Regions from separate parts of the Acinetobacter higginsii genome, predicted to be linked through region 2. Evidence: predicted binding sites of a transcription regulator. Region 2 holds the regulator's gene; the other holds the start of a gene.
The links. Region 2 encodes PhoB, which activates phosphate uptake and scavenging genes when phosphate is short. Its sites were predicted from a motif close to TGTCATNAANCTGTCATAA; they were not measured.
Positions count from the first base shown of each region.

Region 1: the regulator PhoB is predicted to act here: its motif matches at 4,630-4,648, upstream of F885_RS12050 (porin).

Region 1 covers NZ_KB850214.1:61,316-77,461, forward strand. The annotation lists gene F885_RS12085 (DMT family transporter) at 1-290, shown strand, start outside; gene F885_RS12080 (lysozyme) at 598-1,185, opposite strand; partial or broken gene F885_RS12075 (hypothetical protein) at 2,106-2,568, opposite strand; gene F885_RS21215 (hypothetical protein) at 2,661-2,942, opposite strand; gene F885_RS12060 (YARHG domain-containing protein) at 3,751-4,020, shown strand; gene F885_RS12055 (HIT family protein) at 4,118-4,531, shown strand; gene F885_RS12050 (porin) at 4,786-5,886, shown strand; gene F885_RS12045 (LysR family transcriptional regulator) at 5,994-6,872, opposite strand; gene speB (agmatinase) at 7,019-7,981, shown strand; gene F885_RS12035 (MFS transporter) at 8,034-9,350, shown strand; gene F885_RS12030 (purine-cytosine permease family protein) at 9,408-10,913, shown strand; gene F885_RS12025 (YidB family protein) at 10,982-11,596, opposite strand; gene F885_RS12020 (DUF6231 family protein) at 11,715-12,176, opposite strand; gene F885_RS12015 (DUF2797 domain-containing protein) at 12,214-13,083, shown strand; gene lpxB (lipid-A-disaccharide synthase) at 13,127-14,305, opposite strand; gene F885_RS12005 (hypothetical protein) at 14,554-14,847, shown strand; gene F885_RS12000 (PepSY-associated TM helix domain-containing protein) at 14,850-16,146, shown strand, end outside.
Region 2 covers NZ_KB850215.1:102,315-118,460, reverse strand. The annotation lists gene F885_RS09075 (pyridoxal phosphate-dependent aminotransferase) at 1-107, shown strand, start outside; gene F885_RS09080 (MATE family efflux transporter) at 205-1,572, shown strand; gene F885_RS09085 (SDR family NAD(P)-dependent oxidoreductase) at 1,636-2,463, opposite strand; gene F885_RS09090 (TetR/AcrR family transcriptional regulator) at 2,739-3,416, shown strand; gene phoB (phosphate regulon transcriptional regulator PhoB) at 3,668-4,378, shown strand; gene phoR (phosphate regulon sensor histidine kinase PhoR) at 4,388-5,746, shown strand; gene F885_RS09105 (DUF2147 domain-containing protein) at 5,856-6,323, shown strand; gene F885_RS09110 (PACE efflux transporter) at 6,397-6,849, opposite strand; gene F885_RS09115 (LysR family transcriptional regulator) at 6,944-7,837, shown strand; gene F885_RS09120 (DHCW motif cupin fold protein) at 8,264-8,605, shown strand; gene F885_RS21355 (hypothetical protein) at 9,008-9,133, opposite strand; gene F885_RS09125 (LysR family transcriptional regulator) at 9,231-10,136, shown strand; one part of gene F885_RS20705 (IS3 family transposase) at 10,621-10,885, shown strand; one part of gene F885_RS20705 (IS3 family transposase) at 10,885-11,765, shown strand; gene F885_RS09140 (ADP-ribosylglycohydrolase family protein) at 11,961-12,806, shown strand; gene F885_RS09145 (LysE family translocator) at 13,006-13,611, shown strand; gene F885_RS09150 (LysR family transcriptional regulator) at 13,592-14,488, opposite strand; gene asd (archaetidylserine decarboxylase) at 14,846-15,697, opposite strand; gene F885_RS09160 (sulfurtransferase) at 15,694-16,146, opposite strand, start outside.

The DNA.
Region 1 (16,146 bases), on a different contig from region 2:
GTATTTTTGAAATCGTATGGGCATATTCTATGAAAATGTCTGACGGTTTTACCAAGCTCACCCCTAGCATCATTACCATTGTATTCATGATTTTGAGTTTCGGTTTACTGGCTGTCTCTATGAAGACCTTGCCTTTAGGCACTGCTTATACGATTTGGGTCGGAATCGGAGCTGTTGGTGCCTTCCTGATTGGAATATTCTTCTTACATGAACCTATGGGTTTTTTACGCCTATTAGCAGCAGCATCTATTGTATTCGGTGTGGTATTGATGAAAGTGACAACACCTTAGTTTTCAATTGTATAATGCCCTCAATTGAGGGCTTTATACTACAGAGTTCAATGCTAATTTTTATTTATTTTAATAGATATAAAATAAGCAATATCCAAATTAGAAAACCAACTGTAAGAATGTAAAGTGCTGTTGTATCAAATTTAGGATTCCTATCTGCGGGCATACATAGATTTGAGCTAGTAATGAATTCGGATGCACAATTAGAACACGCCCTTAATCCAATGGAACGCCAAACTTCGTAAACCCTAGCTGGTATTTCGAACCCAGAACATTCTTCAAATATCTATTATTGCTTTATATGGCCTTAACCTCTTTTTAGAAACAGCTTTCTCTCAGCCTCCCGACGGCGAACTAATCCTTTTAAAACCTTACCACCACCTTTATTCCAAACCAAAAACTGGTCTGCCGCATCTTGGTACGCTAGTGCATTCAAATACTTTAGCAATGTCGAATTTTTAAAAGCATTGCTGCCGATGTTATATGCTAATGAAACCAGAGCATCAAATTGATTCTGAGAAAGTGGAACAGTGACAGCTTCATTTATAGCCTTTTGAAAGTACTTTAAATCATGTTGAAAAAAAGACTTTGCTTGCTCTAATGTACAATAATCCCCTTGCTTAACTCGAACACCCGTTGGATAAACTGTGGTGCCAAATCCAATAGACCACACACCAACCCCATCGTCATAGGCATGTAGCTTTAAATCCTCAAAGCTTGTGATAAGATTGATACCATGAGCACTTATAGACATTTCAAAATCAAAGGCTGTACCTAACATATCGCCAGTATCATAAGCCGTTGCAACATTCATTTGCTTATCTTTAGCATCATTCCGTTTTTGAGGGGGCCTAACATCAATGAGCTTGCGGAAGTAATCCAAGATAGTCTTCATGATTCCTCACTTACCATTTTTTCACATCATTCCATCTAACCAAATAAATCCACAATATCATTCATAAAGATTGAAAACCGTATATTAACGCTAAATACATCAAAGCACTGACAATCCTTAACGTTCAACATTTGCATTACATCATCTCTAACCAACCGATCAAAACCTATTGAATGTAACAATATGCTGAATAATCACAATGTCTCTTTAATCGACATTTATCAAAGCCTACCAATTAATCTTCATTCAATTGCCTTCAGCCAACATACTAGCTAAAATTACGCTTGCAGGAGCGAGGACTTCCCGATGGATGTATTCATACTTCACAGGGTTCCTGCCGTTGGGCCAATTTTAACCGGGTCTGCTTCCGCAAAGGTAACGCCTTGGGAAGCCTAAAGAACGAAGGACGCCGCCCCTAACAGTTTCCTTTGAAACTGAGTAGGATAAAAGAATCATGGTCACAGTGAAGTCTTTATTAAGAGCCCAAACTATGGGCTTTTATTTTGTAATCCTTAATAATTTTGTTTTATCATTCAATTTGAGGCAACAGACTCTCCCTTCTAGCTCCACTTTCCATACTTTAAACTGCATAGTAAATTCAGGGTTATATACAATTAAAAAGCCCACTCAATGAGTGGGCTTCCCCTTAATTCTTTTTGCGCTGAATGAAGGTTATTGTTGTTTAGTTATTATCAAACAACAAGGCAAATATAGATAAAAGTGTGATGTAAATCAACAAATTTATGCTTATTTTAAGAAAATTTTAAAGCTGAGCTACATAATGAGCTATTGTTGCTCAGTTTAGGCAAAACTCATTTCTTCTTGTTGAACTTGGCTATCAGCACAAGAGAAGCATTAGCTAATCATAAGCACTAGAGCTAAAAAGCCCACCTTTCGATGAGCATTTAAACGAACTGAATTTATTCTCCAACTGGAACTGATAATTTAAGCTGATTATTTTTTTTGCTCTAAAGGCATATGATTTTGCTGGGTAATTTTTTGTTGATAATCTTGGTCTGATATGACGCCTCTATTTCGAGCCTTCTGCAGTGAATTTAATTGTTGCTCATATTCATACGCATTTAAAGCACGAGTATCATTGTTTTTTAGAAGATATTGAGATCGTTCAAATGGGCTCATATTAGATGTATTTGACCGAGTTTCATACATCTTCGCCGCATTTACATCACGCTGATTTAGACGATCTTGTTCTTGTTGCTTTGCTGACTCAAAGAAATCAACATGCTCACGACTTTTGATCTCATATTCAGGTATGTCATTTTTTAAGATTAAAAGTGATGGAGGCTTATTAAACAAATCATCAGCACTATACACAGAAACAGTCACAACTGAATTTATTAGAAATATTAATATTTTTTTCATTAAGTATACTCAATATAAAATAAATAAAGACAAGGATATATTTTATAATTTCTACACAATTCTTTCAAATTTAAACACTAAAGACCAACACATCAAGAATCTTGTCGGTAAGTAATTTTATCCATTCTATTGGTACAATACTTGTATTTCTCCTCTTTATTTTCAATACCGACCGTATGAACACATGAACAAAAAAGTAGTACTTTGTTATGCTCAATGTTGCTTGGTACATCTACCCCATAACATTTACTGTCAATTTCGCTTAGTCGGGGCGCCATAATCCATTTACCTGAGTAAAAGGGATAGCCGAGTCCCCCTATAACAATAATGATCAAGATAAGGATAGCAAGGTTAGTTTTAATATATTTCAGCATTTTTCATATTCTTGTTAAAAAACTTAGCTTTCAATGGCGTTTAGATAATAAATCAAAAAATTAATTTAAAAAACTACATAAATATCAATCAATTATATTTAAATCTAAGACGCTTCGCAATCAAAAGATTAGAATTACTTCCAATGCAAGTCCTGTATTCACTATAATAGCCGTGCAGGAGCAAGGACTTCCCGATGGTTGTGTTGATACTTCACAGGGTTCCTGCCGTTGGGTCAGTAATTTTACTCCCGTTACCAGAACCAGTAACCAGCCTGTGGGTAGCCGAAAGAACGAAGGACGCCACCCTAAAGGCTCACTATTTAGTGAGCCTTTATTTTTTAATCCGCGTTGAATCTTATCTTACTCATTCTCAATATTCTGAACAAAGCATTCACGATCCAATTTTTATGATTTCAAATCCATTTACAATCTTCATTGTTTATTCTGCAATTGAACAAAATACAACCCAGAATATCATGTACATTTTATTTTGTTAAAACTCATATAACAGCAATCAATATATAAATAAACCTTTAAAAAGAGCGAAATACCATAAAACAAGCAATTTAATGCACAATAAAAATCATCTTAATCAGTTGTTTTATATAAAATTATAATAAAGCTCTTGATATATAAGGCTTTTCCATATTATAAGGATAAATTATGGAGTAAACTTACACTCGTACCATACAGTTTCATTGAAATTTCATTAATAAACCTTATATTGGTATATGCGTAGCGATCAAGCGCCATATGGATCTATTTCATACAGCATTGATTTATACTTTTTTGATTAGAGGAACACCTCATGAATAAGTTAATGGTTGCGGTTTTTGCTGGCTTAATTACCCTCACAGGTTTTAGTGTACAAGCTGCAACACCAGAACAAGAATGTAAAAAGTTACAGGATGACTCGAACCTGATCTATGCATCTAAAGGATTCTGTTTTAAAGACGCTGATGCTAAAGCGAAGTTTGGTAACGAAAATTGCCATACGACTAAGCCAAAGTTTTCTGATAAAGAACAACAACGTCTTGATGAAATCAAAGCTCGTCAAAAAGAGCTTAACTGCAAATAAGCAGCCAAATATCGTGTTTTAAACACTCCAATTCACTCTCTGATCACGGAGAGTGGATGCTATTATTGAAAAAATAAGCCTATCTAAAGGATGAATCATGGCATACGATGACCAAAATATTTTTGCACGAATCCTTCGTGGTGAATTACCTGCAATCAAAATCTATGAAGATGATCAGGTTCTCGCGTTTATGGATATCATGCCCCAAGCAGATGGTCATGCTTTAGTGATTCCAAAGACACCAGCAGTTACCTTATTGGACCTCCCTGCCGATGCGGCTGCATATACCATCCAGATCGTGCAGAAAATTGCCAAAGCAATGGAAACTGCCTTAGATGCCAAAGGTATCGTACTTATGCAGCTTTCTGGTGCAGCAGCGGGACAAACCGTCCCTCATGTGCATTTCCATCTGATCCCTAGTTCAGTGCATGAACTTGGTCGCCATGCGGCAAAAATGGGTGATCAAGAAAAAATTACAGCACTCGCTGAAAAAATCAAAGCTGCACTTTAAGTTCTTATTTTTATAAAGACGGAGTTTTTACTCCGTTTTTTTTTGTTTGCTAATTATATAAAAAATAATAAGAAATATATTTATTACTAAATATGAATCGTCATCAAACTGTCATTTTTCTTTCACTTCTCTGTCACAAAGTTTACCGATACTGCATACAAGTCAGTGAGCTATGTAACTTTATGTACATAAGCAAGCTCATAACAGTAACTAAGGCATCAGCCATTTACAAAAAGTGTTTTGGAGAAATCTCAATGAAAAAATTGCTTCTTGCTGCTACTGTAGCAACTTTAGCCATGAATGCAGCGCAAGCAGCACCAACATTGTATGGTAAGCTCAATGTGACTTTAGATCAAATTGATAAGAATGGCTTTAAAGACGAAAGCGTAACTAAAGTAAACTCAAACGCTTCTCGTATCGGGGTAAAAGGTGAAGAAAAACTGACTGATAACCTTTCAGCAGTTTACTTAATTGAATGGCAAATCAGTGCAGATGGTGACGGTGATGTATTCAGTAACCGTAACCGTTATGTCGGTATTAAGTCAGATGGTATCGGTACTTTAAAAGTAGGCCAATATGACTCTTACTTTAAAAATGCTGCTGGCAACAACCAAGATATTTTTAACGATCACAATGAGTTAGATATGACAGCTATCCTAGCTGGCGAAGATCGCTTAAAGAATGTGATTGGTTTCGAAACAGATAAGAAATTACTCGGTGGTTTAGCATTCAACATCATGTTCCAACAAGGTGAAGAATCGTCTACTGTATCGAACAATGCAAAAGGCCAAAAAGGCAGCCGTGATAGCTTTGGTGATGGTGTTTCAACCTCAATCACTTATGAAAACAAAGACTTCGGTTTAGCTGCAGCTGTTGCAGGTAACTTTGGTGTTGCATCTAAATACAATGCTTATAACAGCGAATTAGGTGGAAACATTTACTCTGATGCAATCCGTGTAACAGGTTCTTTAGACTTAACACCAGCAGGTGTTGATGGCCTAGTGTTTGGTGCATTATGGCAAACAACTCAACCAACTGATGACACAGTAATTACGACAAGCGGTACTCCTGCTGTTGTAACGTCTTATAAAGGCTTGCAAGAAGATGCTTACGGCGTAACTGCTGCATACGTAATTCCATCAACGCCAATTAAGTTAAAAGCAGAATATATCTCTGCAACAACTGAAGTAAATGGCCGTGATGATCGTAAACAAGACCTTTATGGTGTAGGTGCTGATTACCAAATCAATAAACAAACACGTTTCTACGGTGTTGTAGGTCAACAAAAACGTGATTGGTTAGTGAAAGATGATAAGAAAACAACCATCGGTTTAGGTATGGAATATAACTTCTAATTTGAAGCTACCTCCTATCTTATAAGAAAAAGGGCGATCTTGATCAGCCCTTTTTCTTTTGTATTACACTCACAATACTTTGATTTTTCCTAACTCGGGAGCTCCCATCAAAAAAAGCCTTTGATAATTTTACGGAAACTCTGAATAACAGGATCTTTAGTTCTGCCTCGTCTAAAAATAAGCGAAAATGGTGCTGTATAACCAAATGTTGCTGGAAGTAGTACTTTTAAGCGTTGTTGTTCCACCCAATATTGAGCAAAATGCTCTGGCAAATAACCAATATATTGCCCTGATAAAATAAGTACCAATTGTGCTTCCATCGAATCAACTGTAGCAAAAGAATGCTTAAATCCTTGTTTGGCCAATTCGGTATGACTCCAATAACCACGACTGACCATTTTTTCACGTCGAATAATTTCTGCCGTTAGACCTTGCTGTTTATATAAGGGGTGCGTATCACTACAAAATAACCATTGCTGTTCTTTGTGCAAAGCTTGATACATCACGCCATTCATTTTCAGAAAAAAAGATCCAATCGCAACATCAAAACGATTTTCCAAAATCCCCATCTGCAACTCATAGGGAGATTGCACCTGCAATTTAATATAAACATTTGGATTCTGTTCTGAAAACTGTTGGATGATTTGATCTAAAGGGATATTTCGATCTGTCACCATCGAATCCAGCATCCCTATTTTAATGGTACCCGTCAGTTCGCCCTTGATCTGTGCAGTGTGCCTAGAAAAATTTTCTAACTCATTCAGTATGCGCTTGGCTTCCTGAAAAAACATTTCACCTTTTTGAGTGATTGCAAAACCACCACGTCCACGTTCACATAACTTGAAACCGACCATATGTTCCAATTGATTCATATAGGTACTAATGGCCGAGGTTGATAGGTTGAGCTCTTGCTGGGCATTTGCAAACCCTTGATTCTTTACAATACTGACAAAAATTCGAACTAACTTGATATCCATATGCGTCATGGCTTTTATCTCAATTTTCCCTCTGCCTCACTTCATCTTAAAACATTCTTGTAAAACTTAGTTTAGAAAAATCAAAACTAAGTTTTTAAAAAATAAGATTTAACCCTGTTCCGAGCTGATCAATAAATAAGAAAAAGGAGAAGCAAATGAACAAGCGCTTAAATCAACCGCTCGGTGGTAATGAAATGCCGCGTTTTGGTGGCATTGCCTCAATGTTACGCCTACCAGTTGTCGATAATGATGCAGGTTTGGCCGAACTGGATGCGGCTTTTATTGGGATCCCTCTAGATATTGGTACATCTTTGCGCTCAGGCACGCGTTTTGGCCCGCGGCAAATTCGTGCCGAATCGGTCATGATTCGCCCATATAACATGGCAACTGGCGCAGCACCATTTGATTCACTCAATGTGGCTGATATTGGTGATGTCCCGATCAACACCTTTAATTTGACAGAAGCGGTACGCATTATTGAAGAACATTATGATCGCGTACTGGCCCATCCGATTATTCCGCTCACGATTGGTGGTGATCACACGCTGACTCTTCCAATCCTACGTGCGATCCATAAAAAACATGGGCCTGTTGGTTTGGTTCATATCGATGCGCATGCAGACGTCAATGATGAGATGTTTGGTGAAAAAGTCGCACATGGCACCACCTTTCGACGTGCTGCTGAAGAAGGACTACTTGATTGTCAACGCGTTGTGCAAATTGGTTTACGGGCTCAAGGCTATAGTGCAGATGACTTCAATTGGAGTCGACGACAAGGCTTTCGGGTCGTTCAAGCTGAAGAATGCTGGCATAAATCGCTCGCTCCCTTAATGGAGGAAGTGAGAGCACAAGTTGCTGGCGGGCCTGTGTATTTATCCTTTGATATTGATGGGATTGATCCTGCTTGGGCACCAGGGACAGGAACACCAGAGATCGGCGGTTTGACAACCATTCAAGCCATGGAAATTATCCGCGGCTGTCAGGGTCTAGATCTGATCGGCTGTGATTTGGTTGAAGTCTCACCACCTTATGACACGACAGGCAATACCTCATTGCTTGGCGCGAATCTGCTGTATGAAATGTTATGCGTCCTCCCTGGGGTAAAAATACGTAAATAACGTCCCACGATAAAACAAGAAAAACACATGGATAAAAATAGGTCGAGATGGAATGAAAAAAGATCAATCAAAACGGGCTGCTGCCGCGGCCTTCGTTGGAACAACAATCGAGTTTTATGACTTCTATGTTTATGCCACGGCTGCAGCTCTCGTGCTCGGCTTGGTATTTTTCCCTGAAACCGATCCTGTAACAGGGACATTAGCGGCTTTTGCAACCTTTGCTGTCGGTTTTATTGCCAGACCGATTGCTGCCGTTATTTTCGGGCATTTAGGCGATAAATTAGGTCGCAAAAAAATGCTGCTATTTACCATGCTGCTGATGGGACTGGCCACCACTGGAATTGGCTTGATTCCCAGCTATGCGCATATTGGGATTTGGGCCCCTGTTCTTCTAATCGTACTACGCTTTTTGCAAGGCTTGTCAGTCGGTGGTGAATGGGGTGGAGCAGTACTCATGGCCAGCGAACATGCTCCTACCCATAAAAAAACTTTTTTCGCCTCTTTTGCCCAAATGGGCAGCCCAGCAGGTCTGATTCTGTGCCTTTTAGTCTTTAAAGGTATTACGTCTTTGGATGAACAAGCCTTACTGAGTTGGGGCTGGCGTATACCCTTTTTACTCAGCTTTGTATTTATGCTCATTGGCCTAGCCATCCGTCTAGGTGTAGAAGAATCCCCTGAATTTAAACAGATGCAAGCCAAACAAGAAATAGCCAAATACCCAGTAAAAGAGTTGCTTAAAAACTATTGGCCTCAAGTGGTTTTTGCTGGACTGGCGATTACCATTGGGACAGCGGGTTTCTTTTTCACCAATACCTTCATGATTAGCTATGTCACCCAATATATGGGGATCAGCCGCCCCACGATTTTAGATGCTTTGTTTTGGGTCACCCTATTTGAATTTCTAGCCATGCCAATTGCAGCTTGGTATGCCAGTAAAGTGGGGACACATCGTTTTCTGTTCTGGGCTGCAATCCTCTGTATCGCCATTCCATATCCAATGTTTATGCTGGTGAGTACCCAAAATATCTATTACATCGTGTTGGGGATTACGCTTGCGGTCATTGCGCTGTCTTCTTTATATGCCGTTGTCGCTGGCTTTATGGCGGAAGCTTTTCCTGCACATGTCCGTTATTCAGGGATTTCCATTTCCTATCAAATGATTGCGGCAATCACCAGTGGAACCACACCCATCATTGGCACTTTGTTGGCTCAACATTATGCAGGCCAATGGTTACCTTTGGCGTTCTTATTTAGTTTTCTCTCGCTGCTGTCCCTCATTGGCATTTGTGGCATTACCCGACTAAGAAAAAAGCAACTTTCTCAGGAACAGGCTGAACAAAAGCACGTCAGCCCCAAACAAGCCGCTTAATGGATGAACCAACAAGCAAACCTGAACCTGATAAATGGATATTAAGAGTAGCGCATTATGCATAGAGATCGTTCTAAACAGATTACAACAATCGAAAGTTATGGTATCGAAGAGATACCTGCACATGCCCGTACAGCAAGCCCTTTTGATCTATTTCGTTTAAGTTTTGGTGGCGCTAATACCTTTTCGACCTGTGTCTTAGGCAGCTTCCCGATTGTATTTGGCCTTTCTTTTCAAGCTGGATTCTGGGCAATCTTGTGTGGGGTTATCTTGGGGGCCTGTATCTTAGCGCCAATGGGAATTTTTGGTGCACGTACGGGAACCAACAACGCCGTGGCTTCTGGCGCCCATTTTGGCGTGCATGGCAGAGTTGTCGGCTCATTTTTATCCTTACTTACCGCCATCGCATTTTTTTCGCTCTCCGTGTGGAGTTCTGGCGATGCACTGATTGGTGCAACTCAACGTCTATTTGACAGCTCTTATCAAAGTAACTGGCTATATGGATTGGTCTATAGTGGCTTTGCCTTATTGGTGCTTACGATTTGTATCTATGGCTTTCGCTTTATGCTACTGGTGAACCGAGTGGCCGTGATTGCATCAAGTCTATTATTCTTTTTAGGTCTGTTTGCTTTTTCCAAGCAATTTGATTCAACTTACGCAGGACAAATTCAACTCGGACAAGCTGGATTTTGGGCAGCTTTCACTGGTGCAGCCTTGATTGCATTCAGTAACCCAATTTCCTTTGGTACTTTCCTTGGTGGCTGGTCGCGCTATATTCCTAAAGAAACCGCCTCCCATAAAATCATGGCAGCCGTATTTGCTTCACAGCTTGCAACCTTAATTCCCTTTCTGTTTGGTCTAGTCACCGCCAGCATTGTTGCTCGCAGTGCTCCCGTGTTTATTGAACAAAATAATTACATCGCTGGACTGATTCAAATTGCGCCAGCTTGGTACTTTATTCCATTGTGTTTAATTGCACTGATTGGTGGTTTATCTACTGGAACTACAGCCTTGTACGGTACGGGTTTGGACATGTCGAGTCTTTTTCCAAAATCACTCACACGTGTTAAAGCCACGATCTGGGTTGGTCTATTGTCCATCCTGTTTATATTTCTAGGTCGTTTTGCAGCGAATCTGACTCAAAGCGTCATGACTTTTGCCACTCTAATAGTGGTGTGTACCAGTCCATGGATCATCATTATGATTATCGGATTTATCACACGGAAAGGTTACTATAAAAATGATGATTTACAGGTGTTTGCAAATGGCCTAAAAGGCGGCGCTTACTGGTTTCATCATGGTTGGAATTGGCGTGGCATCATCGCATGGATACCCAGTGCACTTATCGGCCTTTGCTTTGTGCATTTACCAGATCAGTTTATTGGTATCTGGGGGCATTTATTCAACGGTCTTGATTTGAGTTTACCGATCAGTATTACACTTGCAGCATTGCTTTATATTTCACTGCTCAAACTGTTCCCTGAGCCAAGTAATGTATACAAAGCAACATCTAGCGCGAAAAAGACCAAGCAGCAATGTCATAGATCATTGGTGTCAGAATAGCAATGATGCAGATATATAACTTAGAAAAAAGCCTGCTCAAGTGAACAGGCTTTTCCGCATCGAATTTTTTACTTTTTAAGGAAACCACTCACCAAATTCAACACTTGCTGGATATCTTGGTTGGCTTCTTGTGGATTGGTACTACTGCCTTGCGGTGTTAAAGAATCAATCACTTGCGGTAATACTGAAGCAATTGCACCATAGATGGCTTGTTTCGGTGCTTGAGTTTGTTGTGCAACTTGTTCTACATCTTGGTCATCAAATAAACTTTGAATATTTTGCTCTGGCACATCTTGTGCATTTTGTTGCTGTGGATCTACCCAGCTTTGCACTTGATTCGATAAACCGGCATTTTTTAGTTTATCCAATGCACCTTGTAGACCGCCTTGTTTTTGAATCCAAGCTAACACCAATGGTAAAACTGCAATCAATAAAGTTTGTGCGGTATTACCACCAGTTGCATTACTTTGGGTTGAAGTATTTCCGCCACCCAATTGCCCTAAAACTGAACCCAATATACCACCCAAGCCACCTTGCTGGCTTTGGGTATTTTGCTGTTGGCCACCAAGTTGACCTAAAACAGAACCTAAAATTCCACCTAAACCACCCGTTTGGCCTGATTGTTGCTGACCGCCTAAAGCTTGCTTTGCTAAAATTTCAACAATGTTGGTTAAATCAGTCATGACTTAAACTTTCCTTTGGAATTATTTATGCAAAAAGCATACGCTGCTTTGAAAGCACAAAACAAAGTTAAATTGTTAAATTTTGCAAGAACTTGCAACTCTTTCCAGCCTGATTATTTTACCAGCGGAATTTATTCCAATTCTCAGGATTCGCCCAAAACTTGGAGTTAAACCAGTCAGGTACATGCTTATAAGTCAAAATATTAAATTGCCATAAAGCAAAATCACTGCCGTGTGTGGTTTTATCAATCAATTGAGTAAAGCCAAGCGAACGCAATAATTTTTCATCGCCCAGTTTACTGACCACGACAATTCGTTTGGCCATCAGGTCACGCAACTTCACCAACAGCTGTGATTTTTGCGTTTCGCTGATATTTTGCATTTCTTCTGTATCAAATAATACAAAACCTAAATCATAACGCTGCGTAAATGGCAGACTTAAAAAGTCAGTTACGCTAAAATAATGCCATTGAATTGAAGCATTTTGGTCAATCTGCTGACCTATACAAAGTGCAGTATGAATGGGCTGTTCTTGAGATAAATCGTCTAGCATAGAAGTGATGACATTTTGTTCAGCCATAACTGCAACCCTTGATTGAAAAGATGAGAGTTTATTAATGGAACTACAAGGCATTTGTCATAAAATGCATGCAGCGCTCAAAACGCATAGTGTAACTGATCAATCAACAAGCAAGGCAAATGTTGAATATAAATTTATATTAGATCGTTCAGAAACTGACCTTCCTTTTGTTTTAGGTCAAGAAATTGAGATCGAATGGACTGGCAATATCTTTTGTACCTCTTGTGGTGCAAAAACACCGAAGTCTTATTCGCAGGGTCATTGTTTTAAATGTTTTAAAACCAAGGCCGAATGTGACCTGTGCATTATGAAACCTGAAACCTGCCATTATCACTTGGGAACCTGTCGTGAAGACCAGTTCGCACATGATGTTTGTTTCCAGCCACATATTGTGTATTTGGCCAATTCAAGTGCCTTGAAGATCGGGATTACCCGTATCGTCAATATGCCGACCCGTTGGTTAGATCAAGGGGCAACCCAAGCTTTACCCATTATGAAAGTCGGTTCACGTCGTTTGTCTGGGCATTTGGAAACGTTAATTGGTACACAAATCGCAGATAAAACCGACTGGCGCAAATTGCTGAAAGGTGAAGCTGAACCTTTAAATCTGCTCGAGCAACGTGATCAAATTCTTGAAGAATTCGCTCCGAAAATTCAAAGCATCCGTGAAGAATTCAATCAGAACCTTGAATTTAACGAAAGCTTGGAATTCTTGGAAGATGAAACGCCACGTGAATTTATTTATCCCGTTGAACATTATCCTGAAAAGATTAAATCACTGAATTTGGATAAAACCCCAAAAATTCGCGGTGTGTTGCAAGGAATCAAAGGCCAATACTTATTATTCGATATTGGTGTGATTAATATCCGTAAATATACAGGTTACGAACTAATCCTTCGTGCCTGAAGCATATGCATAAAAAAGGTGGCTTAATCGCCACCTTTTTTATTTAGCCTGCATTTAAACAATTGAGAATCGCTTGTACTGGATCTTCGGTATTACCCGAGATCAACTGTTTATGCATGCTCAAATGTTGCATCATTTGAATATGCGCCGTTTCATGATCCATTAATTTTTCGATTTCAGTGGCTAAATGCTGAGGCGTTGCATCGGCCTGAATCAGTTCCTCAATTACTTTCTTGCCTGCAATGATATTCGGCAATGAGTAGTATGGAATTTTGACCATGAATTTCGCAATCAGATAGGTCAGCCAGTTCAATTTATAAAAAGTCACCATTGGACGGTGCAGTAACATTGCTTCAAGAGTCGCGGTACCAGAAGCCAAAGCCACAATATCACTGGCATTCATCACCATACGGCCAATTTTTGACTCGGCATCGCTATTTTCCAGAACATGAATTTTAGATTTCAGGCTGGTATCTAGATTTTGAATGCCCTGTTCAATCTGATGCTTGCGCGCATCATTAATTGCGGGGATTAAAAACTCCAGATCAGGATGCTTCCGATGAAGAATTTCAGCAGCACCCGTGAGCAGTGGCAGCAATCGTTCAATTTCACTACGGCGACTTCCTGGTAATAAAGCAATATGGGTTTTATGTGCTGACAAGCCCAATTGATGCTTGGCTTCAGTAATCGGATTTTTTAAAGGTAATTGTTTTGCCAATGGATGCCCAACAAAGGCCGCGGCAACCTCATAATTTTCATAAAAGGTTTTTTCAAATGGAAATAAACACAGAACCAAATCGATACTGCGTTTAATACCATGAACGCGACCTTGACGCCATGCCCACACCGATGGGCTGACATATTGCACGGTTTTTATCGGTAACTGTTTTTCTTTAATGGTTTTAGAGAGACGTAAATTAAAATCGGGTGCATCAATACCAATGAAGATATCAACGGGATGCTCTGTCCAGCGTTCAACTAAACCGTCACGCACAGCAAACAGTTTTTTTAAATCTTTAAGGACTTCAACAATTCCCATCACTGAAAGAATTTCCATCGGATAATAACTGTGAAATCCTTCAGCAATCATTTGTGGACCACCAATACCCTCAAATTCAGCATCGATGCCTTGTTCGCGAAAACTGCGCATGAGTTTCACTCCTAGAGTATCTCCAGAAACTTCCCCCACCACGATACCAATTTTTAGTTTTTGCTTTAACAAGACCCACGCCCCACAGAAATGTTTAAATGATTCTAACAGAATGATTTTACATCGAATCACCCTATACCGCGCAAATTGTTCATGATTGGTGAACATTAGTTCTGATCTAAGATGACATTTATTATTCAAAATACAATCTAGATTTACGATGAATGAAGAATTGATTGAGATTCCGCTAAGATTTAATATAAACAAGAATCATTTCCATATGTGATTTATTTCTCCCTCCTTTTGCTTCAAGACCCTTTATGGCTAAATCTGCATCTATTTCGCTTGTCTATCGACTGAGCATTTTTTATCGCTTTGTGCTGAGTTTTGTTGTTGGCTACGTGTGCATGATGTATTTGAGCCTTGGACTCGGTTCATTGTTTAGCCATTTATTAGACAAGGCAGAGGCTATTTACCTTGCAGCATTTATTTCAATTCTCTTTTATCTGGCCTTTATCATTATGAGTTTTTGCGCACATTCACTGTGGAAACTCAGCTTGACCAGTCTGGTTTTGACAGGCGCTTTGTTTGGCTTATCTGTGGGTTTAAATTAAAAATGCAAAATAAAGGCGTTCGCCAATCAATGGCATGGTTGCATGCGTGGACAGGCTTAATTTTTGGCTGGCTTTTATTTGCCATTTTCCTAATGGGCACCAGCTCCTACTATCGTCATCAGATTAACCTATGGATGCAACCACAGCTGGCGCAATATCAAGTTAATCAAGATACTGCTATTCATACAGCAACGGATTATTTAGCTAAAAATGCGACTGATGCCAAATCTTGGTATCTCAATATTGCCAATCATGAAGAACCGGTCAATAAAATGTATTGGCAACAAGCCAGCGGTGGCTATGAAAGTCGTAGCTTAGATGCCAATACGGGGCAAGAGCTAAAACTCTCAGCGACTCAAGGCGGAGATTTCTTTTATAACTTTCATTTTCAGCTTTATGGTGTTCCCATCATGGTCGGACGGCTGATTGCCTGTCTCGCTGCCTTTATTATGCTGATTGCTTTGGTCTCTGGGATTATCACGCATAAGAAGATCTTTACCGATTTCTTTACCCTCAGAACCTTTAAATCGCAACGCTCATGGTTGGACTTCCATAATGTCTCCTCTGTACTGGCCTTGCCCTTTTTCCTGACCATTACTTTTACAGGATTGGCGATTTTCTTCTATCTGTACTTGCCTTGGGGCATGCAAAAGCTTTATCCAGAGAACCCTTTTCAATATTTTACTGAAATCAGAACTACTGAAAAAAGCACAACGCATCAAGCTGAACCTAAAAAAGCAGAAATGTTGCCGATTGGCAGCTTATTAGAAAAAGTAAAACAACAATGGGGAGATCAAGCCTTAGCTTCAATTGAAGTTAAAAACCCCAATACAGACCAAGCCATCATTACCTTTAAACAATTAGAAGATCGATCGATCACATTAAATCAGGCACAAATTACCTTTGATGGTACAGGAAAAATTCTCGGAAATACCCGTAATAATAGTGCAGTTGCAACTCTACACTCGGGTGTTTATGGCCTACATATGGCAACTTTTGCAAAGCCGATACTTCGCTTCGCTTTCTTTTGTTCGGGAATTCTAGGTTGCTTAATGATTGCTTCTGGCCTATTGCTTTGGAGCTTAAAACGTCAGATTCAAAACAAATCTGATCAATTCCACTTTGGCTATTATTTGGTGGATCGTTTAAATGTTGCTGCCTTTATCGGCCTTCCTATGGCAATGCTCGGCTATCTATTCGCAAATCGATTTGTACATGTAACCGAAACCACACCCAACTATGAAATCTATACATTTTTCTGCGTATGGGGACTGAGTTTTATCCTCGCTTTATTGACGA
Region 2 (16,146 bases):
CGGTGTTCTATCAACAAGCACCAGCCTCATTACGCCTGATTCGTTTCTGTTTTGCCAAAACAGATCAAACACTGCAACGTGCAGGTGAAATCCTCGTACAATGTTGATCAACAAAAAGAAACTGAACCCTCATCTTCAACACAACTGAGAATGTTATGTTGACAAAAATACAATCGTTTCAGGATGAAGCGTGAAGGAAATTGAATGACACCACGCCAACCCTTGGTCATGCAACCAAATCTCTGGAAAACCTTTTTTGTGTTTCTGGTACCGTTGATTGCCACCAATATTTTACAAAACCTGTCAGGAACCATTAATACTATCTTTGTCGGTCAAATGATGGGAGTCAATGCAATTGCCGCAGTATCAGTATTCTTCCCCATCCTGTTCTTTTTACTGGCTTTTGTAATCGGGATTTCCGCAGGCTCCACAGTGTTGATTGGGCAGGCATGGGGTGCGCAGAATCTAGAAAAAGTTCGCTCAGTGATTGGTTCTACCGTCTTTATGACCTTAATCGGCGGCAGCATTATTGCGGTCTTGGGTCTGATCTTCGCCAAACATATTTTGGAGTTGCTGGGTACCGATCCTAAAGTGATGCACCTGTCCTTGCCTTATGTGCAATGGATGTTGGTGGGCAGTCCCTTACTGTTCGTCTATATTATTTATACCTCGATCTTGCGCGGTGTCGGTGATAGTGTGACGCCACTGATTGCCCTGAGCCTCACCAGCTTGATTGGTTTGGGCGTAACCCCCGTTTTACTGAAAGGTTATTTTGGTTTTCCAGCGTTAGGTATTGTTGCCCCTGCGATTGCAACCATTATCGGTTATGCTGCGGTGCTGATTTTTTTAGCCATTTATCTAAATTATAAAAACCATCCGCTGAAAATTGATGGTCTATTGCTGCAACATATTCGCCATGATGCAGAACTGAGTAAATTAATTTTAAAACTTGGTATTCCAACAGGGATTCAAATGGTCACCACCTCCTTAGCGGGTTTGGTGATTATTGGCTTGATTAACCATTATGGTGCGCATGCCACCGCTGCCTACGGCGCAGTCAATCAGGTACTGAACTACATTCAATTTCCAGCCTTGTCGATTTCAATTGCCGCTTCGATTTTTGCAGCACAAGCAATTGGCGCAGGTAAACCTGATTTATTGGCCAAGGTCACCCGTACCGCTCTAGGTATGAACTTCTTATTTACCGGTAGTTTAATTGCCCTCGCTTATTTGTTCTCAAAATATCTGATGGCGCTGTTTATTACCGATCACAGTGTGATTGAACTGGGTCAGCAACTGTTATTTATTGTGCTGTGGTCGATTTTGTTCTTTGGTGCCAGTGCCATTTTTGCATCGATTATGCGTGCCAGTGGTGCGGTCAATATTCCAATGTTGATCAATATTTTCACGATTGTTCTAATCGAAGTGCCGTGCGCGTATTGGTTTAGCTCATTGTGGGGCTTAACAGGCATCTGGATTGCCTATGCGCTGTCCTTTGTTTGCCTATGTCTGTTCCAAGCCTTTTATTATCAATTCTTTTGGAAGAAGACCAAGATTAAGGTACTGATCTAAAACCACCTTCTGACGGATATAAAAAAGCCATTCACAGAGAATGGCTTTTTTCATGCTAACGACTTACATCATCTTGGTTGCAAGCGCTGCAATACGCTGATAACCCGTCGGGAATAAACGTTGGAACGAATCCACAATACGCGCATCGGTCCCAATCAATAAACGGCGTTTATCTTTCAATACTGCATTTAAAATTTGACGTGCAGCTTCTTCTGGTGGGGTACGCAGGAACTTATCAAATTGCTTGATTGATTTGTTTGGGTCCATGCCCAAGCTCTTCAAACTGTCATTCATTTTCGCTGCTTTGGCGATATTGGTACGAATCCCGCCCGGATGTACGCAAAGTGAGCTGACACCACCCTTCTCAATGTCCAATTCCTGACGTAATGATTCAGTAAAACCGCGTACCGCAAATTTAGTTGCGTTATACGCCGATTGGGTTGGTTGCGAGGTTAAACCAAAAATACTGGAGATGTTGATGATATGACCATCTTTGGTTTGTTTGATGAATGGCAGGAATTCTTTGGTGCCATAGACCACACCCCAGAAATTAATCCCAACGATCCATTCTAAATCTTCATAGCTTGCGCCTTCCACTGTCGAACCAAGTGCTACGCCTGCGTTATTGAAGATCAAATTGACTGAGCCATGATCCTGTACAGTCTCTTGCGCCCACTGTTTCACCGCATCACGGTTTGAAACATCGAGGACTTTGGTGGTCACTGTCACAGGGTACTGCTTCACTAATTCGACAGTTTGCGTCAGGCCTTTTTCATTGATATCACTCAATGACAAATGACAGCCTTGTTTCGCCAATAAAACAGCCAGTTGTTGTCCAATCCCAGAACCTGCACCGGTGATCGCTGCGACTTTATTTTTAAAATTTTTCATTGCCTATCCTTTGTGTAAGGGCCTGTTTAACCTGTAACCAATATAATTTTGACAATACGTGTTGTCAATATAGTACACTACAGCTTTAAGACAAATGGCAATAACCAACATCCTACATGTCATAATAGGCCTATTTACATTTCATGACCGATGATGTTTAAAAGAGACAAGGTATATTTTCAAAATATGGTTATGCTAGCAGCACAACAAGGTTGAAATGCACATATTAGACTTAGACATACGATTTAAAGACTTTTTAGGGAACGGTTTTCTCAATGGCAACTCAAGATCAAGCGACACGCAAGAAAAACAATACAGAAGCGAAAGAACGGCAATTCAAAGGTCTGTCTTTAACTGAGCGCAAAGAAGCACGTCGTGAAAAATTGATTGAAGCAGGTATTGCAACCTACGGTACACAAGGCTTTTTCTCAGTCACGGTCAAAGATGTCTGTAATGAAGCCAAGCTGACTGAACGCTATTTTTATGAATCATTTAAGAAAAGTGAAGAACTATTTCAAACCGTATTCTTAAAAATGATTGAAAAAATGCAAACCTGCTTAACCCAAGCTGTCCTCATGGCAGCACCTGAACCCAAGAATATGGTGACTGCAGGTTTGTCAGCGTTATTGAGCGCGATTAAAGATGATCCTCGTATGGCACGGATTATTTATATTGATGCGATGCTAGTGCAGGATTTACATAATCAAGCCACCATTCAAGAAACGCTGACCCAATTCGATCGCATTATTCAGGGCTTCGTGATGATCACCATGCCCAATGCCCCACATAGCACTGAAGAAGTCTCGTTGATGGCAACTGGCCTAAATGGTTATGTCACCCATATTATTATTCGTTGGGTCTCGGAAGGCTTCAAACAGCCTCTGGAAGATGTTCTGTCCGCCTGCTGTGCTGTCTTTTTGTCTTTTATCGAAACCACCTCGCAAAAAAATTAAAATCGTTTTACAGTTTTGTGACACGCAAAGCTGTTAAACTACAGTTAAGTTAAGCAAATGAATTCATTTGCTTTATTGCTAGGCAAATTGTCATCAATCCGTCACGACTCTGCCCCATGCTTGTCACAATTTATTGCTAAATTCGACTTTATTAATTCTTTTGCAATGATATTGTCATAATTAATCTTTGTAATAAGCCTGTCATAACAACAAAACGGTTAAACCGTTACAGATTTTAAGGGTATTGCGCTGTGAAAGATGACTATATTTTAATTGTCGATGATGAGCTACCGATCCGCGAAATGATCCATACCTCTTTGGATATGGCAGGCTTCCAATGTTTACAAGCTGAGGATGCCAAACAAGCGCATCAGATTATCGTTGATCAGCGTCCTGCGCTTATTTTGCTGGATTGGATGCTACCTGGTGGCGTGAGCGGTGTGGATTTATGCCGTCGCCTCAAACGCGATGAAAACTTGGCCGAGATTCCTGTGATCATGCTGACTGCACGTGGTGAAGAAGACCACAAAGTACAAGGTCTGGACGCAGGTGCCGATGATTACATGACCAAGCCATTTTCAACCCGTGAACTGGTCTCTCGCATCAAAGCGGTATTACGTCGTGCCAATGCATTGAGCGGTGAAAAAGTGATTGATGCCAATGGTTTATTACTTGATCCTGTCAGCCAGCGCGTGAGTTTCGGCAACAGTATTTTAGATATGGGCCCAACCGAATATCGTTTATTGGCCTTCTTCATGACCCATCCTGAGCGCGCCTATACCCGTGCTCAACTCCTAGATCAGGTCTGGGGTGGCAATGTCTATATTGAAGACCGTACTATTGATGTGCATATCCGTCGTTTACGCAAAGTGTTAGAGCCTTTTGGTGTCGACCGTTTTGTACAAACCGTTCGTGGCACAGGTTACCGTTTTTCGACACGAGCAGATTTAGCAGTAGGTTAAAAATCCTTTATGTATGAGCCTTACCCCGTCCCTGAACTGGCACGTGAACACCAACGTTTTCGCTACAGCAGTTTATGGACCTTTGCAAAACAAGATTTAAGACTGTTACTTTTTTTCTTATTGATTGCAAGCTTAGTCGGATTCGGGGTGGGTTACTTCTGGAGCTGTATTTTTATTGCCTTCGTGCTGTTTTTTTTCCTACAGCTACGCTCGCTTTATCTGGTCAATGAATGGATTTCCAATCGCCCTTATGATGTCCCACCCAATCTGAACGGGATTTGGGGCGCTTTGCTGTTCAATGTTTACCGTGCACAACGTCAAGAACGCATTGTTCAAGCGGAGATGGTCGGATTGATTGATCGGGCGCAATCCTCTCTGGTGGCATTGGCCGAAGCGGTGGTTTTAATTGATGATCAACATCAAATCGAATGGTGGAATCCTGCCGCTGAAAAATTGTTAGGGATTAGCCCTTTGGATCGTGGCCGCAACTTATTGTCGATTCTGCGCCAACCCAATTTTATTGAATATTTCAACCATAGCGATCAATCTCCTGATGGTATCCGTTTACAGGCGCAGATGGATGAAGAACGTTATGTACAGGTCAAACTCACCCGTTTTGGTGGAGAAAGCCGTCTGCTGGTCGCGTATGACACCACACGGGTGCATAATCTGGAACAAATGCGTAAAGACTTTGTCGATAATATTTCACATGAGTTACGCACACCATTGACCGTGCTCAGTGGCTATATCGAAACCTTTACCGATCAAGATGATATTACCCCGCGTTGGAAACGTGCTTTCACCCAGATGCAATCTCAGACCAAACGGATGAATGCTTTGGTCAATGACCTCTTATTATTATCAAATTTAGAAAATAATAAAAAAGTCGCAAAGAATCAGATTATTGATATGGCCAATCTGATGAACCAAATCTTTGATGATGCCCGTGCCTACAATCTCGATTATGGTCATACCCTCAATCTGGATATTGATAGCCATTGCGACCTGATTGGTTCTGATATCGAAATTGCCAGTGCATTCAGCAATTTAATTACCAATGCGATTAAATACACGCCTGCAGGTGGCATCATCACCATTGGCTGGCATGAAGATGGTGACCATGCCTACTTTACCGTTCAGGATAATGGCATCGGGATTAACCCAAAACATTTGCCGCGCCTAACAGAACGTTTCTACCGTGTCGATAGCGCACGTAGCCGTCAGACTGGTGGAACAGGATTAGGGCTTGCGATTGTGAAACACGTGTTGATGCAACACGGTGCGCACTTGGAAATTACCTCTAAAGAAAATGAAGGTTCGACCTTTACTGCGGTGTTCCCGAAAGAACGCTTATACCGCATGATTTAAACCTGAAGGGAACTGCTAAGTTCCCTTAAATATGATGTGATCATTCCACTAAAATAATATAATAAATTTTTGTTTCATTTCATTATTTATATTTCTCGATGTATTCCTCATGCTCAATACCCCTTTTCTTCGTGCTTGTATTCTCTTACTTGGACTCAATACCCCTTTGGCGATTCATGCTGCTCCAACAGATCCACTGATTGGGACGTGGAAAGTCGTCGATGAGCGTACGGGCTCGTATCTGTCTGATATCGTCATTCGCAAACATTCTGCGACCGAGCAATACAGTGCGGTGATTGTCAAAATGTATCCTTCTGCCAAGGAGGCTGCGCCAACCTTATGTACAGCATGTACAGGTACTTTTAAAAACCAGCAGATTATCGGTATGGAAGTGCTAACTGGTCTAAAGATGTTGAGTCAAAATGAAGAATTTGGACAAGGTGTTTGGCTCAATCCTTATGATGGTCACAAATACAACCTAAATGGACGCCTCAGCAAAACAGGTAAAATGTTGAGTATCAATGCCAAAAATCCAAGCAATAATAGTTTCCGTAATATGACTTGGATTCGACTTTAATTATTTAAATTTCACATAAAAAAGAGTGCATTTTATGCACTCTTTTTTATAAATTTAAGCATAAGACTGTCAATTAAGAGCTGGTTTTGGCACTCATCGCTGCTGGCTCAAGCAAATGACTAGGCAAACCAAAAATATGATCAAAAAAGTAATTATAAACAAAGGTATAACATGGAATCAGCACCATCAAACTAAAATCTAGCAAGAAGGCTTTAACTAAACTGATCTGCATCCACCAAGCAATCAAAGGAATCAAAATCATCACCAAGACAATTTGAAAGCCAATCGCATGTGCCACACGTCTGAGTACCGTACGTTTTTTTGATGTCTGCTTCTTTTCCCACATCTCAAACACATAGTTATAAAAGAAATTGACTGTCACTGCGATCACAGCAATCAAGATCGACAAAGGTCCTGTATGACTGATGGTCGTGCCTGAAAGCACCGCCAACACCATCGCACAGATAAAAAAGCTCAAAACTTCATAGAAAAATACGTAAGTGACTCTTCTCTTGGTTCCTTGCATGACCACACCTTAAAATCAATAATGAGTGGATTTTACGCCTTAAATTTGATAAAAAAAGTCAATCGTCATCAGATTTACTGACAAGGGAATGACCATGAAACTCAGTAGCGAACAGCTTGAACTGATTCTTGAAATTATTGATCGTGGTAATTTTTCCGCAGCAGCACGCGCACTAAATCGAGTGCCTTCAGCAGTCAGCATGGCGATTGCCAACCTAGAAGCAGAGTTAAATTTAAAACTGTTTGAACGTAGTAAAAATCATCTCGCCCCGACAGAAGTCGCGCTTTCAATCGAACCACATGCCCGACTGATTGTGACCAAATTACGTCAGCTCGACCTGCATTTGACCGAACTTTCAACGGGATTAGAAACTAGTCTTTGCATTGGCATCGCTGCAGATGTGAATCAAAAGTTTTTATTGGCAGGGATTGAACAGCTGACTCAACGCTATCCCTTGTTAAATATTGAAATAGTCAGTGCACCACAACAAGAGCTCAAAACACGGCTACACAATAACGAAATTGATCTCTATATCGCGTATAGCTCATCACAACTCGATAACAATGAGCGTTTCCGCTTACTGGGGATGGAACAATTCGTTGCTGCGGTTTCACCGAAAGATGCACAACAGCTCAAAGCACATAATAAGAATGAATTCACCATGTTATCTGAACTCAGACAGATTATTGTTGCAAGCAAACATTACCCTCTACCTGACAGTCGGGTTTTGGTCTCGGATTCTTATTGGTATAGCGACAATTTATCTATGGCCATTGATATGGTGGAACAAGGTCTGGGTTGGGGTAATTTCCCCCTTTCCGTCGTACAAACACATTTTGCCAAACAAAGCCTGGTGCGCTTGGCCTTTCTCGATACCACCAATGGGCTGGATATGCCGATTCATGCCATTTGGCCAGCTTATAAGCCACTGAGCAAATCCATGCAACTCTTGATTGAACTGTGGGAAAAACAAATCCATCGCACATAAAAAAAGCCCGACATCCAAGTCGGGCTTTTTCGTATTCCTTTCACTAGATACAACTCCTGTCATATCTCACGTCCTGATGCGCAAACTTATCATTCTTGTTTTATGTTTTGGAACTTCCTGTTCCTGATGAGTTCATATTAGGCAATTCAGCCTTGATTGAAAATGGGACATTGCCCTGAATTGGTGTAAGTAAAAGCGTACATGGTTTATGTTTAAAAATCTGACAAGAAATATCTAAGCTATTCACAAAGAAGCTATCTTATTTTAAATCAATGGCTTCTTTAATTTTCTTAATATGATCCAAGTAAGTATTTAAATTTTTTAATTAATTTTCCTTCGCATTACAGCTCTTCGCTTAAATAAGAGTATTGCAAAAACTAAATTTATCTATATTTATAGAATAAATCTAAAGTTTTGGAACAGTATATGAATATTTTCCCTTTTCCATTTCAAGTAACTGACTGGAATAAAATAGAAACAGTAGAATACCGTGGAGAAACTGGAAATGCGTATTGGAAAACACAATACTTTGGTGAAGAAGGAAATAGAATTAGAGTAAGAATTGTAGAATACTCAGCTAATTACTTAGCTGATCATTGGTGTGAAAAAGGACATATTCTATTTTGTTTAGAAGGCGAACTTGAAAGCAGATTAAAAGATGGAAGGACGTTTATTTTAACCCAAGGAATGAGCTATCAGGTTGGTGATCATGCTGAACCACACCAATCCTTCAGTTTGAATGGAGCTAAATTACTCATTGTTGATTAAATTAACATTATGTGGCTAAGGTAAAAGACATAAGATTCAATCTTAAGCCTTAGGTTCAGTGATACACCTATTCACTCCAATTCTGTTGGTTATAAAACAATAAGCCAACACACTCAATCACTTGTTAGATTTGCAATAAAAAAGCCCGACATCCAAGTCGGGCTTTTTCGTATTCCTTTCACTAGATACAACTCCTGTCATATCTCACATCCTGATGCGCAAACTTATCATTCTTGTTTTATGTTTTGGAACGTCCTGTTCCTGATGAGTTCATATTAGGCAATTCGACTGAGGCTGGAAATGGGACATTGCCGTTGATCGGTGTAAGAAAAAGCGTACATCGCTGAGCCTTCTCACCCTTAAAAAGTCAGTAATCGTATGAAACTAAGTAGGATGAATTTATCAATCTCCCAATAAATCAATAGTCTGCTCTTTTGTCATCACGCCCATATACTGATCGTAGCTTTGAGCCAGTAAACAAATCACTACAGCAGCAATCAAGGTCAACATCTTGTTTTTCATAGTCATGTTCAGCTACCTAAATCGAGGATCTATAAAAAAAGGTATAAGATTTCTTCCATCTAATCTAATATATAAAAAACAAGCACTGATCTAATTTTGAGATATGTGGACATTCAAACAATTCAATTATCTAATCACAATTGTTGAAACTGGGGGCTTTATTGCTGCCTCGGAAAAGCTATTTATTGCTCAATCCGCCCTAAGCAGACAAATTAAAAATTTAGAAGAAGAAATAGGTTTTGAAATTTTTGATCGATCTGAGAAGAAAATTAGACTCACACCTGCAGGGGAAGCACTGTATAAAAGTTTAAAAACCAATATCGATCATTTAAGAAGTTCAATTGTCAGTGCCCAAAGCATCAGCCGTGGTGAAGGTCGAATCATTAAAATTGCCCATTCCAGTAGTATTGTGTTGGATCAAAACAAGTTGGAAATCTTTGAGCAACTCTGTGATACCCATAACATTGATATCGAAATGAACACTCTATCTTCTGAATTACAGCTCGAATATTTATTGAATGGGACAATTGATCTGGGTTTTATTCGCCCCCCGATTTATCACAATTTAAATGATGTCAATTCGATCAGTTTATACACTGCCCCTTTATATGTTGCTGCCCATATTTCAGACCCATTATTAAGTGAAAAAGAAAGTATATCGATCCGTGAGTTAGAACCTTTAAATTTTGTTTCCGTACCACATAAAGCCCGTGGTGGTTTAAGCTATTTGGCCGCCAATTTATGTTTGGTGAATGGTTTTAGTCCCAAAAGAACCAGAATCTACTCAAGGAAAAGATCTCAACTGGAACTGGTCGCTAATGGTTTTGGCATTTGTATTGTGCCTGAAGAGTTTAAAGTGATTTTGCCCAGCAATGTCAGACTGATTCCAATTCAGGACGAGAATACCCTCAGTGAAGTGAAGCTCATCTGGAAAAAGGATGATGATCTAATCGTTGAGCGTTGTGCAGCATCGATTCATGCCTATTACAGTGCCAAACAAATAAACTAAAGAATTGACTATGTTTCAGCTCAAATGAAAAAAAGCCCGACATCCTGTCGGGCTTTTTCGTATTCCTTTCACTAGATACAACTCCTGTCATATCTCACATCCTGATGCGCAAACTTATCATTCTTGTTTTATGTTTTGGAACTTCCTGTTCCTGATGAGTTCATATTAGGCAATTCAGCCTTGGCTGAAAATGGGACATTGCCCCTAATCGATGTAAGCAAAAACGTACATGACTTTTTAGTTTATTAATTAAATGAAAATTACTTATACAAAATAAGAATACTTTTAAAATATGTACTCGGATTAGTTTATTTAATGATAAAGTAATTAGACTTAGAAAAGTTTCTTTATCTGATTCTTAATCAAGTCATTTTTCTATAGATTCATTTGATCTCAAAAATTATTCAAAGAGGTGGATCAGGAAATTTGAACAACACTTATAAGTGATATTTTGCTCCCCAAATGATGTTATAAACATCAATATATGGAGTATTTTATGGCACGTAGACCAAGAAGAAATCATTCAAATGATTTTAAAGCTAAGGTAGCACTTGCTGCGATTAAAGCAGAAAAAACACTTGCTGAATTGAGTGCTGAATTTGATGTTCATCAAAACCAAATTATCGACTGGAAAAATCAACTGATTTCAGCTTCCTCGCAAGCTTTCGATCAATCAAAAGCTCCAACAGAACCACCCATCGATCTAAAAAAACTACATGCAAAAATCGGTGAGCAGGCATTAGAAATTGATTTTTTAGAAGGTGTGTTGAAGAAACTGGGCCGCTTCAACCACAAAAGTTAATCGATGACTCACTTCAGATTTCAGTATCTAAGCAAGCTCAGCTGCTGAAAGTCTCCCGTGGTTGTTATTACTATCGCCCAAAACCTGTGAGTGCATCAGATCTGAAGCTGATGCGGTGTATGGATGAGTTACATATGCAATACCCTTTTGCAGGTAGCCGTATGATGCGTGATTTGTTGAATCGTCAAGGACATCATATAGGACGACGTCATACACGTACTTTAATGAAGAAAATGGGCATTAATGCGTTATATTGCAAACCAAATTTAAGCCAGGCTAATCAAGCTCACCGCAAATATCCATATCTGCTCAAAGGATTGGCTATTCAGCGCAGTAATCAAGTGTGGTCTACGGATATAACGTATATCCCTATGGCAAAAGGCTTTGTTTATTTATGTGCTGTGATTGATTGGCATAGCCGCAAGGTACTTGCGCATAGAGTATCGATTAGTATGGAGGTTACATTTTGCATAGAAACATTAAATGAAGCTATTGAAAAATATGGTCGACCTGAAATATTTAATACAGACCAAGGCAGTCAGTTTACCAGTGATGCATTTATTGATGTATTGAAATCAAATGACATCCAAATCAGCATGGATGGTAAAGGTCGATGGGTTGATAATGTGATGGTTGAACGATTATGGCGGAGCGTTAAATATGAAGAGGTGTATCTCAAAGCCTACAGCAATGTTTTGGATGCGAAGAAGCAATTAAACGCATATTTTGAATTTTATAATTTGAAACGACCTCATTCGAGTCTGGACAAAATGACTCCAGATGAGTTTTACTATGACCAGCTACCACAACAAAATAAGGTAGCTTAACTAGAGCAGAGTATCACTTATAAATAAGCTTTTAGTTGTTCAAACATGTGGGACCACCTCTCAACATGCTTTTTCAAGGTAAGTTTTAGAAATGTATTTTTTAACTCCATATATTTAAATAAAATACTGTAAATGGAGTTGCATGCGTAGATTCTAATAACTGATTAAAACATGTTTAAAAGAGGGTACATTTGCATGTTAACTGAAATAGCTATTGCAGATGTATATGGTGCAGGATTCGAATTTTGTGCTATAGAAAAAATTAGTCTTCATAATAACTTAGAATCATATTGTAAACATGAGCTATATGATATTTCAGGTAAATATACAGATGATACTCAAATGTCAATTGCTATAGCTGAATTTATCTTGTCTGGAGCAGAATGGAATAAAGAAAATATAGCAGCTAAGTTCTTAGAGTGTTTCCAAAGAGATATTAGGCTTGGATATTCCGAAGGTTTTTATAATTTGTTAACCCAAGTTAGCTCAGGGAAAGAGTTAGTTAAGACGCTGATATCAACTAGTGAAAGAAATGGTGCTGCTATGCGTTCAGTACCTATCGGATTTTTAAAAAATAAAAATGATGTTGTTGCTTTTGCCACACTACAAGCACAAATAACGCATAATAGTAGCTTAGGGGTAGCCTCAAGTTGTGCTGTAGCTTTAGCCGCATATTATGGCTTACAAGAGAGAGGCACATTAGCAGAATTGGAAAGCTTTTTAGGAAATGAAGGCTTTAATGGATGGAATTTTAACTGGCAAGAAAGAGTTTCTTTAAGTGCATATGATACCGTTAGTGCCTCATTTAGTTGTTTAGTAAAACATAACTCAATGAGTTCTCTTTTGAAAGCATGTATTGAATTAGGTGGAGATACGGATAGTGTTGCGTCTATAGCTATAGGTCTAGCTACTTGTTTTAAAGAATACAAAGATGATTTGCCAAATCATCTTTTTGAAATGCTAAAAGAAAATAGATATGGAATATCTTTTCTAAAGGATTTAGATAAAGATCTAATGAACCTACTACACTATTCACAGTGATAAAAAAAGCCCCTATTTTGGAGCTTTTTAAAATCATATCTAAATTAAACAGAATGACCTAAACGCTCACCCATCACCACCGTCGAATTGGCTTTAAACCTTCAAAAAATCAAAATCTGCTTTTGATAAAACCAGACTAATCTTATTTAAACCACGCTGTATCATCTTCTTTTAAGATTGATCTCAAAAGACCATAACAATGCAGCTTTCCATTCTTTTCAGTATGTTTATCTTTTCATTCACGATGTCCATCTCACCAGGACCCATCAATATCTCCATTCTCTCATCCAGCTTAATCTATGGATTTAGAAAAACACTGCCCTTTATCTCAGGTGCAAGCATTGGCTTTAGTTTACTGCTTATATTTTTAGGCTTTGGGATATCTAAAACCATCATGCATTACCCGACATTTTTTATGATCATTGAGGTTTTAGGCAGCTTATTTATTTTCTATATCGGGCAAAAAATTATATGTTCAAAAGCAGAAGTTGAAATATCAAACAATATTGCGGCAGGCAATTTTATGGATGGATTTCTCTTACAGTGGCTCAATCCCAAAGCATGGATTGCCTGCCTCTCTGGTATCTCATTATTTTCCTCCCCCGTGAGTTATCATCCCTTGATTCTGTTTACTCTCATCTATTTCATTACCTGCTATATCTGTTTAATGCTTTGGGGAATTTCTGGGCATAAACTCGCTAAAATATTAACCAACTCACGCCAGCTCAAAATCCTGAATACCATAATGGGTGGGTCGTTAATCATTCTATCAAGCTACATGCTCATTAAACTATTTTGGAGTTAAATGATTGATAAATTCGCTCAATCAAAGCATGTGCAATACTATTGATTGGAATATTGGCAGGCCAAACCGCATACACACTCAATGGCTCAAGTGTCCAATTCGGTAGAACTTTCACAATATTTTGCTGTTCAAGATCAGCTTGGATTAATTCATCAGGAGGCGCTGCCAACCCTGCATTTAATTTTGCCAATCGATACGCGGCTTCAACATTATTCACATAAATATGAGGCTGATAGGAAATTTCGACTTCCTCACCTGTGTGTTGATGCCGCAATATTCTTTTATTTTTTCTCATACTCAAACCAATCCATTTCATATTGATCAGCTCTTTAGGATGAGTAATGGATTGCTGTTGGCTTAAAAATTCAGGTGTTGCAACAATACTTCGGGCTAAAGGAAATAAATAGCGAGCTTTAAATGAACTATCTGGAAGCTCACCAATTCGAACAGCAATATCCACATTCTCAGCGATCAAATCTGTCCGACTATCATCACAAGTAATATGCACAGTTAAGTCCTGATATGCCTCACAAAATGTCGTGATACAGCGCATCAACTCACTGTGAATAAAAACCGCAGGAATAGAAATATGCAGCTGTGTCTTTCTAAGAATAGAACGTTGCTTAAAATCTAAAATACCTGATTCATAGGTTTCCAACATGACTTGGGCGGTATCTAAAAGTTTTTGACCATCATGAGTTAAGGTCATTTTCCGTGTATTTCGATAAAATAAGGCACATTCCAAATTCTTTTCTAACTTGGCTAAATGCATACTCACTGTCGTTGTAGATAAGCCTAATGCTTTAGCACCTTTTGAAATTGAACCAAACTCTGCAATTTTTGCAAAAATAATTAAATATCTTATATCTTCAATCATATGTTTGATCTACCGAAGATGAGTCCATACACAGCAATTGTAATTAATCAGAAATAGTAGTATTTCTTTTATAACGGATATACAAATTTAAACTGGATAATATCCCTGCAAAAATACAATACAGTATAAAAACCGTCATATTAATCAATGGTCGATCCAAAAAATAATTACTGAATATTGTTGCAAAAGTAAGCATTCCTAAAAATTCAAAAAATGAGAGTTGTGGTATTAAAAATTTCATCATTATTTGCCTTTATTTTAAATTATCTAAGACTATTTCACGTCATACAAAATATATAAGAATTAAACTATAAATAAAAAGCCCCAATTTTGGAGCTTTTTAAAATCATATCTAAATTAAACCGAATGACCTAAACGCTCACCCATCACCACCGTCGAATTGGCTTTAAACTGTTCTTCCCAGACCATTTTATCTTTTTCAAATAAAACCACAGCAGTTGAACCTAGGTAGAAACGACCTAACTCGGCACCTTTATCCAATTTCATTTGGTGATGCTGCAATTCAACTTTGCCAGAAGGCTTTACTTTGCCCGTTGCAACCGTTTCAATACCAGCCACGATCATTGCACCCACTAGAACGACCGCCATACGACCCAGTTCGGTATCAAACAAGCACACCATACGTTCATTACGTGCAAACAAGCCCGGTACGTTTTCAGCCGTGGTTTGATTGACTGAGAATAACTCGCCCGGAATATATAAGGTTTCGGTCAATGTCCCCGCCAATGGCATATGGACGCGGTGATAATCTTTCGGCGATAAATACACGGTAGCGAATTGACCATCAATAAATGGTTTCGCCAGCTGCGGATCACCAATCAATTTTTCAGCGGAAAAGCTTTGGCCTTTGGCTTGAAAAATATCACCCGCTTCGATTTTACCCAATTGCGAAATCGCACCATCCGCAGGACAAACAATGCTATCCGCTTGCTCATCAATACCACGGACACCATCTTTCAATGCACGGGTAAAAAATTCGTTGAAAGATTTATAGTGTTGCGCATTGCTTTGTTCAGCAATGCTCATATCAATTCCGTATTTTGCTTTGAACGCTTGAATAACAGCAGTTTTTACCAAAAGATTTTCACTTGCGGCAACCTTACCGACAACACGGCTGAGTTGATGTTGCGGCACAAGATTCTGTGCTTTGATAAATAATTGTTTTTTTAAATCTGCTGCAAAACTCAAGACGGTGACTCCCCTGAAATAATAGGACTATCGAGGCGATTGCCCCATTCACTCCACGCACCATCGTAGGCCCTAACTTGCCAGTTGAGCAATCTTGCTAAAATATACGCCAAGCCAGAACGGTGATGAGACTGACAATACACCACTACAGGTTGTTGTAAATTAAAGCCTAATTGTTCTAAACGTTGTTGTGTGCGTTCAAGCGGGTGTAATTTTAGATGATTTTCACGGTTTAGGGCAGTACTCCATTCAAAATGCAGTGCATTTGGGATGTGACCGCCGCGTCGCGCAGCGAGGCGCAAGCCTGTATATTCCTCGTTGGTACGGCAATCCCAGAGCTGAATATTGTCTTGTTCGACCTGTTGTAACAATTCGTGATATCCAATTCGATGCTGTTGTACCGTGTCTAAATCGATCTGGAACAGATCCGCAACAGGTTTTACGGGATC